DNA from 4 places in the Shewanella sp. MF05960 genome. Region 2 is predicted to be linked to each of the others. Evidence: predicted binding sites of a transcription regulator. Region 2 holds the regulator's gene; each other region holds the start of a gene.
The links. The regulator LexA, encoded in region 2, represses DNA repair genes until DNA is damaged. The targets are predictions, from matches to a motif close to TACTGTATNNNNATACAGTA.

Region 1 (4,557 bases), on a different contig from region 2:
CGGCTGCAGTGGCGAAGATTTGCAGTTCTTGTAATTTAGGTAACAGTAAGTCAAACAGTTGTTCCCATAGCTGTTTTTCTATTGCCAACGCTTTACCTTGGCTTGAAAGTACTTTTTCTTCGTATTCTTTAAGCTCTGGGGTGATATAGCGTTCAGTTCCTTTTAGTGTCTGGCGGCGCTGATAACTTAATGGGACTTTATCTGCTTGTAAGCGACTGACTTCAATGTAATAGCCATGCACGCGGTTATAGCCCACTTTGAGGGTACTGATCCCAGTTTGCAGTTTTTCGCGAGCTTCCATTTCGACCAAGTAATCATTGGCGCCTTCACTCAGCTTACGCCATTCGTCTAACTCAGCATGGTAACCGCTTTTAATCACGCCGCCATCACGAATTAACATCGGTGGGTTATCGACAATAGCGCGTTCGAGCAAGTCGTGCTGCTCAGGAAACTCACCCAACTGCGCCGCTAACGTAGACATTTGCTGTTGCTGGCAAGTTGATAGCGTTTGTTGAATGGTCGGCAGTAATGCTAAAGCTTGCTTTAAACGCGAAAAATCTCGTGGTCTGGCGCTGCGCAAAGCAAGGCGGGCCATAATACGTTCAATATCACCTAAGCTTTTCAGTTGCTCATGCAGAGTGTGGTAAAGGTCTTGTTCAATTAATTCATTTACAGCCCCGTGGCGTAATTGAACGGCTTTACGGTCGCGAAGTGGTTCATGGATCCAACGTTGCAACATGCGGCTGCCCATAGGCGTCGCTGTATTGTCGAGTACCCATGCCAGGGTGTTATCACGGCCGCCAGATAAATTTTGGGTTAGCTCTAAGTTGCGACGAGTCGCAGCATCTAAAATGATTGATTCAGATTGATTAAAGCGCACAATCGAATTGATGTGCGGTAAGGCCATTTTTTGGGTGTCTTTGACATACTGCATTAGGCAGCCTGCAGCTTGTAATGCTAAGCGCGCATCGCTAATACCAAAGCCATGCAAATCTTTAGTGCCAAATTGATTGAGCAATAAATTGACACTGGTATCGTAATCAAATTCCCATTCAGGGCGGCGTCGGATCCCTTTCATGTTATTGATTAACAGCATGTCAGTAAAATCTTCGCTGTAAAGTAATTCAGCTGGATGAGTACGCTGTAACTCTGCTTCTAATGCTTCACGAGTCGGTAGTTCCGCAACAACAAAACGTCCTGATGAAATGTCGAGCGTGGCATAACCAAAACCCGTTTTACCTTGATAAAGCGCCGCGAGTAAGTTGTCTTGTTTCTCTTGTAATAGCGCTTCATCAGTTAATGTGCCAGGAGTCACAATACGTACCACTTGACGTTCAACTGGGCCTTTTGATGTTGCAGGATCGCCAATTTGCTCACAAATGGCCACCGACTGTCCAATCTGTACCAACTTAGCTAAGTAGCCTTCAACAGCATGATAAGGAATACCCGCCATTGGGATTGGGTCGCCACCGCTTTTACCGCGAGCGGTCAATGAAATGCCCAACAGTTCAGATGCTTTTTTAGCATCATCATAAAATAACTCGTAAAAATCGCCCATTCGATAGAACAGCAACATGTCGGCATGAGCGGCTTTTAAGCTCAAATATTGTCGCATCATCGGGGTATGTTTTTCTAAATCGCTGGTATCAATTACAGTCATTATGGACTCTTCACTCTATCAATCTTGGGGCATGAAACTTTATGGCGCTAATCTTAACAATTTTTATCTTCGGGGTATAAATCAATTCACAATAAAAATGCTTGGTGGGTAAAATATTGATGTAAAAAGGCAATTCGGCTAGGAATAAAAAAAATTACGATCAACACTTGATACTGTATGACTATACAGTATACTGATGAACATATTGAGATGAGTTATAACATCTCACCTAAATAAAAATCGCATTTTACTAAACGTATTGAATGCCTTAAGAGGGTTTTACAATGAAGGTTGATCCAAACAAAGAGAAAGCACTTGCCGCCGTATTAAGCCAAATTGAAAAGCAATTTGGTAAAGGCTCAATTATGAAATTGGGCGAAGACCGCACAATGGATGTTGAAACTATCTCTACCGGTTCACTTTCATTGGACGTCGCCCTAGGTGCTGGTGGTTTACCTCTAGGCCGTATCGTTGAAATTTACGGACCAGAGTCATCAGGTAAAACAACATTAACACTCGAAGTGATTGCAGCAGCTCAACGTCAAGGTAAAACCTGTGCGTTTATTGATGCAGAGCATGCGTTAGACCCTATTTATGCTAAAAAGCTTGGCGTAGATATTGATAACTTATTGTGTTCTCAGCCAGATACTGGTGAGCAAGCCCTTGAGATTTGTGATGCCTTAACTCGCTCTGGCGCTGTTGATGTCATCATTGTTGACTCGGTAGCTGCACTAACACCTAAAGCGGAAATCGAAGGCGAAATCGGTGACTCACACATGGGCCTAGCCGCACGTATGATGAGCCAGGCAATGCGTAAGCTTGCGGGTAACCTTAAGCAATCTAATACTTTGCTTATTTTCATTAACCAAATCCGCATGAAGATTGGTGTGATGTTTGGTAACCCAGAAACCACTACAGGTGGTAATGCACTTAAGTTTTATGCTTCTGTACGTTTAGATATTCGTCGTACCGGTGCTGTAAAAGACGGTGATGAAGTGGTGGGTAACGAAACACGCGTTAAAGTCGTTAAAAACAAAATTGCAGCGCCTTTTAAACAAGCTGAATTCCAAATTCTTTATGGTCAAGGTATTAACCGTACGGGCGAATTAGTTGATTTAGGTGTACTTCACAAAATCGTCGATAAAGCCGGTGCATGGTATAGCTACAAAGGTGAGAAAATTGGTCAAGGTCGTGCAAATGCTGGTAAATTCTTAACTGAAAACCCAGCCATTGCGACAGAAATTGATACTACCTTACGTTCAATGTTACTTGCTAGTGGTACAGGCAGTTCATCAAGTGCTGACGACGGTGATGAAAACATTGATTTAGAAACGGGCGAAGTTTTTTAATTAAGCCTTAGTCATCTGACTCATTGACTGATAAGTAAAATGAATAAAGTGTCGCGGTGCGCATATAGTGCACCGCGATTTTTTTATAGAAAACGCGGTAAATATTAAAACGACTCAGTTATCTCTATCTAAAGTGTATTTATTTAATACGTCAGTGTCTTAAATTCCCTCGCTACACACTTCTAACTCAAATTCTGTACCTGCTTTATATGTGAGATGCCTAAGCACTGTTTCCGCGTTATATTTAATCTGATCTAATCTTAGGTCCTATTGATCTTTCAAGGTTGTTTTTGCAGCGAATTGTTGGCCACTACTTACATATATTACTGCGCTGCAGAAACTGTGAGGTATAGTTATTCTACATAAAAAGTCGATTACGCCGTAAAAGTGGTCAACAAACGCTGCCCGAAGGGTTCGGCTAAAAACGTTTTACTCTTTGTTGAATGACTCTTTGTAAATAAAGAGTTGCTTAGATGACTAGGCATCAATCCATTCGTCTCGATTAAAACGTTTTTAACTCGAACAAAATTCAACCATCAAAGAACAACAGACCCTAGATATCAGTAAAAAATCTAATAAGACACCTAATGAGCAAACACGTTTCATCTGCTGAGAATGGTTGTGAAATGTATCGTTCATTCATCGATTTTTGCTCAGATGATAATCGGCTCGCTCGTCTCGCTTCTTGCGTTAAATTCAGTATATAATGCCTACATTTACTGGCTTGCATGTCAAGCTAGTTACCTTTGTATTCTTCTATTTCAGGGCCATTTCATGTTTCAGACTACAGCAGAGTTAAGAAGTGCTTTTTTAAAGTATTTTGAAGATAACGGACATCAGGTTGTTGATAGCAGCTCACTCGTTCCCACAAACGATCCAACACTGTTATTTACCAATGCGGGTATGAACCAGTTTAAAGATGTGTTCCTCGGCATGGATAAGCGAAATTATACACGTGCGACATCTTCACAACGCTGCGTTCGTGCGGGTGGTAAACACAACGATTTAGACAACGTAGGCTATACCGCACGTCATCATACTTTTTTTGAAATGCTCGGTAACTTCAGTTTCGGTGATTACTTTAAAGAAGAAGCGATTCGTTTTGCTTGGACATTTTTAACTGAAACCTTAAAACTTCCTAAAGAACGTTTATGCGTCACTATTTATGAAACCGATGATGAAGCTTATGACATCTGGACCCGAAAAATTGGCGTACCTGCTGAAAGCATGATCCGTATCGGTGACAACAAAGGTGCTGCGTTCGCTTCAGATAACTTCTGGCAAATGGGTGATACCGGTCCTTGTGGTCCATGCAGTGAAATTTTCTATGATCATGGCGATCACATTTGGGGTGGTCGTCCAGGCACTCCAGAAGAAGATGGCGATCGTTTTATTGAAATTTGGAATATTGTATTTATGCAATATAACCGTCAAGCAGACGGTGAAATGTTGCCATTACCTAAACCTTCAGTTGATACCGGTATGGGTATTGAGCGTATTGCAGCCATCATGCAAGGTGTTCATTCAAACTACGAAATCGATATCTTT
Region 2 (4,557 bases):
CGTTTTCAGCATCGCTAAATACAAATCTAACTGACGTTCTAACAAGCTGCGCTCTAATGCATTTCGCTCAGAAGCTAGCAAGACTAAACTGGTTAATGTCACTGAACTCGCAGCGGCAGCGCCGTTAATATTAGTCATCACACGGTTAGCCAATAAGTTAACTGATGGCGTAAACCAAGTCGGTTTTTGCTCTGGGTCTTTGGCCACTTCTTCACGCCAATCTGGAGCTTGTTGATTTAAAAAGTTTTGTAGATTAATCGGCTCACCAAAATTCACATAACCTTGGCCAAAATTACCTAATTTACGAATGGCACCAAACACTTGCCACACTGACTCTTTTTGCTTTTTCTTGCCGCTTAACTCTTTGTGATAAGTGGCGACTTCCATCACATGGTCATAACCTAAGTACACAGGCACAAGCGTTACAGGTCGCTCAATGCCGCGCAATACACTATTGATAGTCATGGCTAACATGCCTGTTTTAGGGGCAAGTAAACGTCCGGTACGAGAACGGCCACCTTCAGTGAAGTATTCAACCGAATAACCTTTAGCAAACAGTTGGTCTAAATACTCACGAAACACAGCAGTGTATAGCTTGTTGCCGTTAAAGCTACGGCGGATAAAGAACGCGCCACCACGACGGAACATCGGGCCTGCTGGCCAAAAGTTTAGGTTAATTCCCGCAGCGATATGCGGTGGCACCATGCCCTGATAATACAAAATATACGACAGTAGTAAGTAATCCATATGGCTGCGATGACACGGCACATACACAATTTCATGACCATCATGGTGTAATTGGCGGATTTGTTCAGCGCCTTTGATATTGATACCACTGTATAGCTTGTTCCACAGCCAAGTAAGGAAGCGCTCAGCGATACGGATTAAACTGTCTGAATAGTCCGTGGCAATTTCATCTAAATATTCAACAGCTGTTTCACGGGCTTTTTCAGGTGATACTTTCTTGTTAATGGCTTCTTCTTCAATCGCTTTTTTGATTGAATCCGACTTAAGCAACGAAGCAAAAAACATTTGTCTGTTGGGCAACTGCGGGCCCGTCATCACTTTACGTTGACGACTGAAATGCACTCGAGCTACACGGGTTAATTTGTGGGCAATACTTTTATCAAATCCATGCTCATCTGCCATATAGCGTAAAGATAATGCATTAGAGAACTGGACAAAGTTATGTCTACCAAGAAACAAAATCATTAGCCATTTGCGTAACCACGTTGGGCTTTCACGCTCAAGCACTGCCGCCTTCATACTGTCGTCTTCTTTACCAGGCGTGCGCCCCCAGTACAAACTCACGGGAACGAGTTGAATATCCAAATCCGGACGTTGACGATGAAGCGCCAATAAACTGGTGAAGCTATCGATAAACTTTTCACCACTTTCGCGTTTACCAAAGAGTGGCTTACGCCCCTCCAAACACACAATACGTGGCACTTTTAAGCCATCAACGATGAGTGGGTCATATGGACTCGGCATTCCAAAGCCCTCAGTGATTTCGCTTAGCGCAGCGGCATCACTGATTGACTCTGTTTTCATGACATAAACCAATGGTTTATTTGGATCTAAATTAAGATCATCAAAAGGGTCATGCGGGACAACAATGGTTTGAACCATCGATTTCTGTACCCATTTTAATGCACGTAAAAATATTGAATTTGGTTTTGACATAGTTACTTTCGCAATATAAGCCACTGTAATATTGCTGCATAGGATACCAGAAACCACCCTTGATACACTATCTGGCTGTTTTATCTTTACTTTGTGAACAGTCCCTAACTGAACAACTCAATTAAAATATAGAATGAAACTGATATAAAACATACTGATAGGCAACAATGCCGTAACAAAAAACAAAAAACGGTTGGTTAATACTTGCGCGAACAAAAACACTGTATATAATGACAGTCACTGTATAAAAAGACAGGAATCATCATGAGACCGTTAACGCCGCGCCAAGCAGAAATTTTAGACTTAATTAAAAACAATATCGCCGAAACAGGTATGCCACCGACTCGTGCTGAAATTGCGAACCGTCTTGGCTTTAAAAGTGCAAATGCTGCCGAAGAGCATTTAAAAGCACTCGCCAAAAAAGGCTTTATCGAGATCATGCCTGGCACTTCAAGAGGTATCCGCTTACCTCATGAAGAACAACAAGAAACAGGATTGCCGCTGATTGGCCAAGTCGCTGCTGGTGAACCCATTTTAGCGCAAGAGCATGTAGAGCAATATTATCAAGTCGACCCAAACATGTTTAAACCCGCAGCCGATTTTTTACTGCGAGTACGTGGCGACAGCATGAAAGACATTGGCATTTTAGAGGGCGATTTACTTGCCGTTCATAAAATGCAGCAAGCACGTAATGGCCAAGTAGTTGTGGCCCGCGTTGAAGATGACGTCACGGTGAAACGTTTCGAGAAAAAAGGCAATGTTGTCTATCTACATGCCGAAAACGAAGCATACACCCCGATTAAAGTAGACTTAAGTTGCCAAAGCCTCACCATTGAAGGGCTTGCCGTTGGCGTTATCCGTAATGGAGATTGGTTATGAACAAACTAATGGGCACTGCCCCGCGCCACCCAGGTTTATGGGCAGATTCAACAGAAGCAGAATTGTATGGCAACCAAACCATTCAAACATTACAAACCGTCACTCAAGGTGAGTCTGAGTTAGGGCAACTGTGCAGCCAGTTAGCAACCTTAAGCCGACAAGGACGCTGGATAGTGCTCATTAGTCCTCCGCATATTGGTTATAAGCACATGCTGGCAAGTGCTGGTGTAAGAATGGACCGAATCTTACTAGTACACACTAAAGATGAAGTTGAAACGTTATGGGCAATGGAAAAAGCATTAACCAGTGGCACTTCAAGCGCTGTGATTACCTGGACGAGTTCATTAGATGCTCGTGACAGTCGCCGTTTAGAAATTGTCGCCAAAAGTGCACGCGCTTTAGGTGTGGTAATTGAAGATGTGAATACTCACTTACCTGAAAAACATCAAATCGTTAATCCAACAATGCCTTCTGCAACAAGTAATTTTTCAGCATTTCATTAAGTACGAACCCTTCAACACCAAGCCCTGCATCCAATTCAGGGCTTTTTTTTACCTTTTTTCAGCCAATTAGCGAACAAAGTGATCTTGATCAATGTTTAATCTACAAGTAATGTTGTTAACAAGGATGAAACATTTTTTATCTTTTATTTGACGTAATTTGGCAGATAACACCGCCATCGATGGGAATACGTCAATACAATTTGATTAGTTCAGTCGTAGGTACAAGTGTGGTGTTCAGCTAACAATAAAAGCGTAAACTGCCAGTTTACAACCACCAAGTTACTTTGAGGTCATCAAACTTTTTTGGGAACCGAAGAGTTTGCATAGAGCAGAGACTTACTGTGTGACTCTTCTTTGTAGTTGCTATTTGCAATTAGCAGAGGAGAAGTCTTGTGAAGCAATGGTGGTATTGTTTATTGGTTGTGCTGATAGCACTTCCGCTTGGGGCTGCAGAAATGCCCCTCAACATGACTCAAGGCGTGACAGATATCAGTGGTAAGGTTTACGACCTCCACATGACCATTTTATATATCTGTTGTGCTATTGGGCTAGTGGTGTTTGGGATCATGATTTACTCAATGATCTATCACCGCAAATCTAAAGGCGCTGTCGCGGCCAATTTTCACGAAAGTACTAAAGTGGAAATAGCCTGGACAGTCATTCCGTTTATCATCTTAATTGCTATGGCAATTCCTGCTACTAAAACCCTGATTGCAATGGAAGACTCCAGCGATGCGGATCTGACCATAAAAATTACGGGGTCGCAATGGAAATGGCACTACAGCTATTTCGATAAAGACATAGAATTTTACAGCACACTCTCAACTCCAAGAGAACAAATTGATGGTGATCAAACCAAAGGTGAAAACTATCTACTCGAGGTAGATAAGCCTCTGGTATTACCGATTAATCGCAAAGTGCGTTTTTTAATGACCTCAGATGATGTAATCCATTCTTGGTGGGTACCGGCATTTGCCGTTAAAAAAGATGCTAATCCCGGTTTTATTAACGAAGCCTGGACGCGTATTGATAAACCAGGGATCTACCGTGGTCAATGTGCTGAACTTTGCGGAAAAGATCATGGTTTTATGCCCATAGTGGTCAATGCGCTTTCTGAAGCAGATTTTGATAATTGGCTGATTGAGCAAAAGCAAATGGCTAAAACCGAAGCCGCAGCAGCTGCGGCCTCGATGTCGCAAACCTTATCTCTTGCCGATTTAAGCAAACAAGGTGAACAAGTGTACCTTGCTCGCTGCGCAGCCTGTCACCAACCCAATGGCGCGGGTCTTCCTGGCGTATTTCCATCGTTAATCGGTAGTCCGATTATTAAAGGCCCTGTTGAAGATCACCTTAATATTGTGATCAACGGTAAGCCCGGCACAGCGATGCAAGCCTTTGCTAAGCAGCTATCTGCTCAAGAAATTGCCGCAGTCATAACCTATGAGCGCAATACATGGGGTAATAACAGTGGCGATGCAGTGCAAGCAGCAGA
Region 3 (4,557 bases), on a different contig from region 2:
CCAGCGATAAGCATTATATCTAATAGGGTTGTTTTTATAGTAATCCTGATGGTAACTCTCATCGCCTTTTATCGGATAAAATATCGACGTATTTAAAATAGGCGTAACCACTTTATTATTAGGAAACTGCTTTTCGACTTTGCTTTTAGACTGTTGTGCAATCGCTCTTTCAGTGTCGTTTGCCACAAAAATGGCACTTAAATAGCTCGAGCCTTTATCGCAAAATTGCCCTTGTGCATCAAAAGGGTCAATGTTAACCCAGTAATGTGCTAACAATTGTTCGTAGCTCACTTTGTTAGGGTCATAAGTGATTTCAACCGCTTCATAATGACCTCGGTGGTTACCGTTATAGATAGGGTCTTTAATGTTTCCGCCGGTAAATCCTGAAATCACATCAGTAACACCATCAAGCTTTTCAAAATCAGACTCCATACACCAGAAACATCCACCAGCCAAAATGGTTTTATCTGCAGTGGCATTAGACGCATAAGACAATAAACTTGCGGCCAAGATGGTTAACAATAATGTGCTTTTCATACACCCTCCTTTAATTTGTATCTATATCTATATTTGTATACTTACAGTATGTAATTAATGACATAAAAGTTCACTCTGACATTGACACTGTGCAATTCTTTTATCATACCAATTAACACCCTAAATTATTTCACTTTTGCTTTGAGCTTCTTTTTATACGGCTTTTTAAAACTCCGTTTTGGTGCCGCACTCGCGACACCTTGTAATGCCGAAGGTAACTGGCTCGATGCCTGGGTGATTAAACCATCTAACTGACTGAGTAATGGTTGCATAAAGGCATCGTACTTTAAGCGTTTTTGGCTGATGGCATCGAGGCTGTTTTCCCATAATGCAGTCATGTCGGGTGTGGTGGCCGAGTCTGGCAAACTACGTATTAAGCCAACGCCCACTGGCGTCGCTTTAATGGCTTTGCCCTGACGAACTAAATACCCGCGCTTAAACAGTAATTCAATTATGCCTGCACGGGTGGCCTCTGTGCCTAAACCATCGGTTTCTTTAAGGATTTTTTTAATGTTGCTATCTGTGACATAACGGCTAATGCCCGTCATGGCGCCTAATAAGGTGGCATCGGTAAAATGCTTTGGCGCTTGAGTCATTTTTTCTAATAATTCACCACGCTCACATTGGAGTATTTGGCCTTTTACCAGCGGCGGTAGCGACTGTACATTATCGTCGTCATCGTCATTGTTGTTTGAATGATTACTGCTTTGGTTTGCAGTTGTTCGCTTGAACAATTGCTTCCAACCTAACGTTTTATCTTGGCGCGCTTTGGTGGTAAATAAGCCGCCAGCAATGGTCACTTCAACGGCGGTTTCTGCATACACATAAGCGGGATAAAATTGTGCGAGATATTGGCGAGCCACATGCTGATACAACTTAGCTTCGTTACTTGATAATGCTGATAAATTAGCCACTTTTTCGGTGGGCACGATTGCATGGTGAGCATCGACTTTAGAGTCATCCCAGGCTTTCGATTTAAGCTTAGCATTTGGCGCATCGCAGCCTTCAACTAACCCAGAAGCGCCTTTAAGCACGGCATCTAATACTTTGGGGGCTAATGCAAGTTGATCTTTGGGCAAATAACGGCTGTCTGAACGTGGGTAAGTAATGAGCTTATGGCGCTCATACAAACTCTGACAAGTGTCTAGCACTTCTTTAGCTGACAAGCCAAAACGTTTAGCAGCATCGATTTGCAGTGCAGATAAACTGTAAGGCAATGGCGGATTTTGACGCTTGTCTTTGGCTTCTAATTTAGTCACTTCAGCCGGTTTGCCATTAATACGAGCAACCACATTCTCGGCTAACCCTTTGGCTAATACTCTGCCATCTTCGTCCATATAAGGTTGGCATGCATCGCTCGGTTTCCATTTGGCCGTAAAAGCGTGTTGTTGGTCGGTCAATAAGTGGGCTAACACCTCATAAAATGCTTTAGGAATAAAATCAGCAATTTCATCATCACGGCGCACCACTAAACCGAGTAAAGGCGTTTGAACTCGGCCAACCGACAACACACCTTGATAGCCGACTTTGCGCCCTTGAATAGTATACGCGCGCGTCATGTTCATGCCGTATAACCAATCTGCGCGGCTGCGTGCTAATGCCGAGGTTGATAACGGCACAAACTCACGGTTACTTCGTAACTGCCCTAGCGCGCGTTTTACGGCTTGCGGGTTTAAATCGCTAATCAATAATCGCTGAACTTGATTGAGTTTGTCGCCTTTTACGCCGAGATATGAAATCACTTCATCGACTAAAAGTTGTCCTTCTCTGTCGGGATCGCCCGCGTTGATAATTGATGATGCTTGCTTAACCAGTTTACGCAACACGGTCAGTTGGCTGCGGGTTTTAGGTTTTGGCTGTAGCTTCCAGGTTTGTGGCACTATGGGTAAATGTTCAAGTTTCCATGACTTAAACGCATCATCATAGGCATCTGGCTCAGCTTGTTCGAGCAAATGGCCAATACACCAGGACACACAATCCCCGTTGGCAGTAGTAATAAAACCATCACCTTTTTTATGAGGCTTTGGCAATACATCGGCAATAGCTCGGCCCAGACTGGGTTTTTCAGCAATATATAAAATCATAATCCATTATCAGGTCGCAAAGATTCAGTAAGCACAACCATAAATCGCGCCAGTTAACTGTATAAAATTACAGTATAGATTACCTGTAAATTTAACGTGCTGCAAATTGCATAGTATTGAGCGTAAAAATCATTACAATGCGGGTTTTATTTGTCTAAACGAATAATACCAATTCCACTAATTATCTGGTCATTCAGCGGGAATTCTGTGCCTTCTAGGCAAGTAATAGGATTGAAGACATAGTTGCTCTCGGCAACTGCTCCTGCGTTGCTCTACCTTCTGCATCCATGCAGTCGTACGACAAAATGCTATTAAGCAGCATAGAAGGCACAGAAACCCGCCTTGCAGGAGACACTCAGACCGTTCATTTCTTTGTTGCATTGTCTTAGAAGGGAATAACCATTATTTCAACAATGCGCCTCAAACTGAACAATCTGAGTGACTCTGATTGGTCACATAATTAATGGAATTGGTATAATATAATGAAACTTGGCCAGCGCTTAACTCAGCTCAATGACATGATCCCAACAGGCTATACGCACATTTGGGATTGTTGCTGCGATCATGGTTTATTGGGTGCGGCGTTATTATCAAGACAGGCGGCACCGACGATTCATTTTGTCGATATTGTGCCCAGCTTAATGCAACAATTAGAAGACAAGTTGCAACGCTTTTATCCGCGCCAATTCATTCCTCAATGGCATGTACATTGTATCGATGTCGCACAGATCCCCTTATCAGATTATCCAGAAACGCCACTGCCAGAAACGCCACTGGTTGTTATCGCAGGCGTGGGTGGAGATTTGATGATCGAGCTTGTTAATTCAATTTGCCGCAATAACCCTGAACTGCAAATTGATTTTATGCTCTGCCCAGTGCACCACCAGTACGAATTACGCCAGCAGCTTATCAAGCTTGAATGTCGTTTAATTGATGAGAAATTGCTTGAAGAAAATCGCCGCTTTTATGAGATTTTGTATGTATCTCGCAACAAAGTAGACTCGGCAATAGCAACGCCCCTAGCAACCTCGCCAATAAGCCCGGTGGGCGGGAAAATGTGGCAATGCAGCTCCGAAGCGCAACGCGATATTGCTCAGCGTTATTTAAATAAAGTGCTGACACATTATCAAAAGATAAGTCTGTCTAATCCCCAAAAAGCAGCACAAGCGCTACAAGACTATCAAACGATTTTTTTGTAAATATTCGAGTTGATGTAGCTTAAAAGCCTAAAGCTAACACAAGTGTCCTGATCAACTTTGTTACTGGACGACGTAAAGAAAAACAACACCTGGATCCCGGCTCAACAGCACTGCCGGGACGACGTAGAGAAACTAGCATCTTGGTCGCGACTCAACAGCATTGCCGGGACGACGTAAAGAAACTAACATCCTGGCCGCGGCTCAACATCATTGCAGGAACGACGTATTTTTATGCCGTCATCCCTGAGATCTTTTATCAGGAATCCAGGTGTTGCTGTTGATTTCACTTAACAGCCAAAAAACAACACCTGGATCCCGGCTCAACAGCATTGCCGGGACGACGTAAAGAAACTAGCATCTTGGTCGCGACTCAACATCATTGCAGGAATGACGTATTTTTATGCCGTCATCCCTGAGATCTGTTATCAGGGATCCAGGTGTTGCTATTGATTTAGGTTTTAGGTTTTAGGTTTTAGGTTTTAGGTTTTAGGTTTTAGGTTTTAGGTTTTAGGTTTTAGGTTTTAGATTTTAGATTTTAGCATGGTGAGCCTTTTAACACCCATAAAAAAACCAGCATTTTCATGCTGGTTTGTTCGCTCACAAAATCTGGGTTAACTTATGGATGACACTCGTTGTGCATTTCTAAGTTAGTGCCGATGTCTTTGCTGCGGTTGGCTTTGGCGTCGTCATTACGCAACTGAGTCAAGTGGTCTAGATATTCTTGATTCACGTCATTG
Region 4 (4,557 bases), on a different contig from region 2:
GATAAACCAGCTATCAGTGGATACTCCTAATGACCAGTAAACCCGGATTCTTTAAACGCCTTAAGGCGCTATCTTTACCGCAAAAACAGCTTTTTGCACTTGCCTTGTGTCAACGTATGTTACCTAATTACAAACTATTCTCTGAAGTATGTGAGTTTGGTGAGCCTCAAGTATTAAGCACCGCACTTGAGCTATTATGGCAAAGCCAATACGACAAAAAGCTTAAATTCAATATTGATGTACATTTACAACGTCTCGATGAAAACACTCCAGATCCAAGCGATTTTGAAGCTTATGGTGCCTACCCCGCGATGGATGCTGCCGTTGCTATCGCAACGTTAATGAGTGCTATCGACAGTAAAATTGAAGAAGACATTACCAATATCAGCAAATTATCATCAAGTACCGTCGCAAACTACATTGAAGCGATTAGTGATGAATCATTAATGGATGAAGAACTAGATGAGTTTGTTTTTTCGCATCCAGTAATGGAAGAAGAAAAAGAGCTTCAAGGTATGTTGCTTGATATTATCGAAGCCAACCCAGACATTAACAGCGAGTTAGTGAAAGGATTGCGTAAAGATATTATTGACGCTGGCGTATCAAACATTGGCATTAGCGAGTAATCGGTACAGGCATTAACGAGAGGCTACAAATTGATGTTTGCAGCCAAGTGAACAACTTGATACCTTAATAATAGCCTTAATAACAGCCTTAATAATAGCCTGAATAATAGCCTGAATGTTTCAGGCTATTATTCGTTATAATGAGTAGGAAGATAAAACCTCATACCTTACAATACCCCTTATAATACCGACCATTACACGCTGTGATATTGAGTTTTAAAACGTCAAAGGCCCTATGAAAAAAATTTTCTATCAAGGCTTTACCTTCACCAATCCAAACGGCAAAACCGACAATTGGACACTCGTGATTGGCAATCAAGTTCGCGTAGGCTCGTTATTTGAATTAAGACGACAAGTGCACTTTTTTACCGAACTGGGTATTTTACCTCAGCCTAAAATCGCTAAATAACGCGCATTCACAGTGTGGTGTTCTCAACATTTTGACTCCTCAGCGATAAGCCTCAACTGCGGATCTAAACGATAAATTTCTGCAATAACTTCAACTATATATCTAAGCTATAAATCTAAGCGATAAAATCAATTATCTACGTCCAACAACAAAATAGTCTTCACATATCAGTATTAATTCAATGAAAAGATGAAAAACTATCACCTTGAGCCTAAGTCTAATTGCATCGCAGCGAATAAAAGCAGTAAAGTGACAACATTATCATTTTGCTAAGGAATTGCGAGGGATGTCTAGTATTCTTACCCCGCTAATCGCTGTCTTCGCCATTATGCTGCTAGGCAGCTTAGTCCAAAAGTTGAGACTGCTTCCCGCCGACACCGATGTCGTGCTTAATCAGTTTGTATATTATGTGGCCTTCCCTGCTATTTTATTAATTGTATTAGCAGAAACACGTATTGAAGACATTGCTCAATGGGGCTTTATTGCCGGCTTTAGTTTAGCCATGGTAATCACTTATGCATTCGTTATTGCGCTGTCTCTTTGGCAAGCACCAAAGCAACAAGCCATCGCGGCAATGCGTGGATTAAACTCAACCTTTGGCAATACTGCCTTTATTGGCATCCCATTAATGAGTTTAATGTTTCCCGATAACAAAATGGCTCTCGTCGCTGCGGCCATCGCCAGTTTGTTATCAGTCATCATGTTCGCTTTTGCACTAGTGTCTATCGAACTTGCTAGCCGAAACAAACAATCCTCTGAACCAGCCATTTTAATCATGGCTAATGCACTGGGTAAAAACCCTATCGTTGTTGGCAGTGCCATTGGGATAGCATTATCGGCTTGTCATATCAGCCTCCCTAATAGCGTGTCACTGATGTTACATCAATTGGGTAATACCTCGAGCCCTTGCGCCCTGTTTGCCATTGGTATGGTATTAGTCAAAGCCTTACGTCAACAAACAGGCAGTAAGCTGTTTACAGCCAGCTTAATTGCTGAACTCAATGTGATTAACCTGTTTAAGTTGGTCATTCAACCTCTTATTGCCTACGGCTTATTAATTGCATTTGGGGTTGAGCAACAATGGTTAATAATGGGGGTGTTACTAGCCTCACTTCCTACTGCAGCAAGTGTTTACTTACTGGCAGACCGTTACCAGGTGCATGCAAATGTGAGTGCGCAAGCAATACTCTATGGCACGTTAATGACCTTTATCAGCCTGCCGATAATTGAATCTTTATTGAAAACTTACGCTTAACGTTAATTGAATTAATGATGTGTTCAATCGGCTAATGATTGAGATTGGTATAACTATCGTGCGATTCGTGATTAACAAATAGACAAAGATAATTTTCGGTCTACTACTTTACTGTATAAAAAATCAGTATATACTGTTTATCAATACAGTGGTTTGGTGGTTTCATAGACAGGAATTCATTATGCTTTGCCAACTCAGCATCAACAATTTTGCTATCGTACGTTTTTTAGAACTCGACTTTAAAGCCGGTATGACAAGCATCACCGGGGAAACCGGTGCAGGTAAATCGATTGCAATCGACGCTCTGGGTTTGTGTTTAGGCAACCGCAGTGATGCCAATACTGTGAGACCCGGCGCGAATAAAACCGAGGTCAGTGCACGCTTTACCCTGCTCGATGTGCCGTTAGCAAAACGCTGGCTTGAAGATAATGATCTCGACGCTGACGACGAATGCATTCTTCGTCGTACCATTAATAGTGATGGACGTTCTCGCGCCTACATCAACAGTAATCCCGTTCCAGTGACGCAATTAAAAGCTATAGGCCAATTATTAATTGGTATTCATGGCCAACATGCCCATCATGCGATGCTCAAAAGTGAGCATCAATTAAATCTGCTCGACAGTTACGCCAACCACAAAATATTACTTGATAACGTGAGCGCTAGTTATGTTAGGTGCAAACAAGTTGAAAATGAACTCAAGCAACTAGAACAAGCTCAGCACGAACGTATTTCACGCCAACAACTGTTGCAATATCAAGTAGAAGAGCTAAACGAATTTAACCTAGGCTTAGACGAGTTTGATGACATTGAGCAAGAACATAAACGGTTGGCAAATGGCACTGATTTAATCGAACGTTGCCAGGCTGGTTTGCACTTACTTACCGAAAGTGACGATGGCAATATTGAATCACTGTTAAATAAAGTCGCCGCCATTGCAGACACGCTTCAAGGCTATGATGAATCCCTTGCGCCTATTAGTACTATGCTTAACGATGCGTTAATCCAAGTTCAAGAAAGTGCTAGCGAAATCGAGAGTTATTTAAGCCGTCTTGAATTAGATCCTGAGCATTTTGCTTATCTTGAAAAACGCTTATCAACGGCAATGCAATTAGCACGTAAGCATCATGTAGGCCCAGATAAACTGGCTTTGCATCACCAAGCGCTAATGGCAGAGTTAGCAGAACTCGCTGGTGATGAAAATAAACTCGACGAGATAAGACTGCAATTAGATGCAAGCAGAAACGCCTATTTAGTCAATGCACAGAAACTCAGCCAAAGCCGCAATCGTTATGCTAAAGAGTTAGATAAATTAGTCACCCGCTCAATTCATGAACTTAATATGCCTAAAGGTAAATTTAGTATCGAAGTGAATCACGACCCAGCCAATATCTCAGTGAATGGCTGTGACAACATTGAATTCATGGTGACCACTAACCCAGGGCAACCTTTACAACCGATTTCCAAAGTCGCTTCAGGCGGTGAGCTATCGCGTATAGGTTTAGGTATTCAGGTGATAACCGCTAAAAAAGTCGCAACCCCAACATTAATATTTGATGAAGTTGATGTAGGTATTTCAGGCCCTACGGCATCTGTAGTCGGCAGAATGCTGCGCAGCCTTGGAGAATCAACTCAGGTGTTGTGTGTTACCCATTTACCTCAAGTTGCAGGAAATGGCCATCAACACATGTTTGTAAATAAGTTTAATAAGGCCGGCAGCACTGAAACCACCATGCAAGCACTAGATAAAGATCAACGCGTTAATGAACTGGCACGTTTACTCGGTGGAGACGTAATTACTGAAAACACCTTAGCCAACGCCCGCGAATTATTGCAATAGCGTCATGGCTTATCAAAAGCTAACCATCATGTTACCATTGTGTTAAATGGACTTTGAGGATAAAGAGTGATGATGACTTTGTTAAAAACGATAGGCGTGCTGGTTGGGTTAATAAGCAGCTTATTAGTCTTTGCCGTTGTTTGCTTAGTGGCAATCAACGCGTCTGACAGAACAAAGTCTCCAAATACATTATTAGTTGAAAGCTGGCTAAAACAGCAGCCTGTTGAGTCGAATGAAAATGGATTTACCTATGCCATGGCGTTACTCAACGCCACAAAAGAGAATCAATCGGGCCAATCAACCACGGCGCTCACTTTTAATGCTCAACAGAATAAATTAACAGCTAACTTTAAAGACGCTTGCCAACTAACAGATTGGGATACTTGTAATGCGTTTTTTAGCCACAATAGCGAAACCATTAAACGTG

Region 1: the regulator LexA is predicted to act here: its motif matches at 1,832-1,851, upstream of recA (recombinase RecA).
Region 3: the regulator LexA is predicted to act here: its motif matches at 2,677-2,696, upstream of ACROAE_RS09875 (DNA topoisomerase III).
Region 4: the regulator LexA is predicted to act here: its motif matches at 2,422-2,441, upstream of recN (DNA repair protein RecN).

Annotation. Positions count from the first base shown of each region.
Region 1 is NZ_JBOZPS010000001.1:111,916-116,472, reverse strand. It holds gene mutS (DNA mismatch repair protein MutS) at 1-1,660, opposite strand, end outside; gene recA (recombinase RecA) at 1,945-3,009, shown strand; gene alaS (alanine--tRNA ligase) at 3,784-4,557, shown strand, end outside.
Region 2 is NZ_JBOZPS010000006.1:180,785-185,341, forward strand. It holds gene plsB (glycerol-3-phosphate 1-O-acyltransferase PlsB) at 1-1,683, opposite strand, end outside; gene lexA (transcriptional repressor LexA) at 1,948-2,562, shown strand; gene ACROAE_RS08245 (cell division inhibitor SulA) at 2,559-3,065, shown strand; gene coxB (cytochrome c oxidase subunit II) at 3,458-4,557, shown strand, end outside.
Region 3 is NZ_JBOZPS010000008.1:39,045-43,601, forward strand. It holds gene msrA (peptide-methionine (S)-S-oxide reductase MsrA) at 1-537, opposite strand, end outside; gene ACROAE_RS09875 (DNA topoisomerase III) at 663-2,621, opposite strand; gene ACROAE_RS09880 (tRNA (adenine(22)-N(1))-methyltransferase) at 3,104-3,820, shown strand; gene purF (amidophosphoribosyltransferase) at 4,437-4,557, opposite strand, start outside.
Region 4 is NZ_JBOZPS010000001.1:134,783-139,339, forward strand. It holds gene barA (two-component sensor histidine kinase BarA) at 1-40, shown strand, start outside; gene ACROAE_RS00595 (YjaG family protein) at 30-626, shown strand; gene ACROAE_RS00600 (DUF3319 domain-containing protein) at 862-1,035, shown strand; gene ACROAE_RS00605 (AEC family transporter) at 1,322-2,290, shown strand; gene recN (DNA repair protein RecN) at 2,472-4,130, shown strand; gene ACROAE_RS00615 (hypothetical protein) at 4,200-4,557, shown strand, end outside.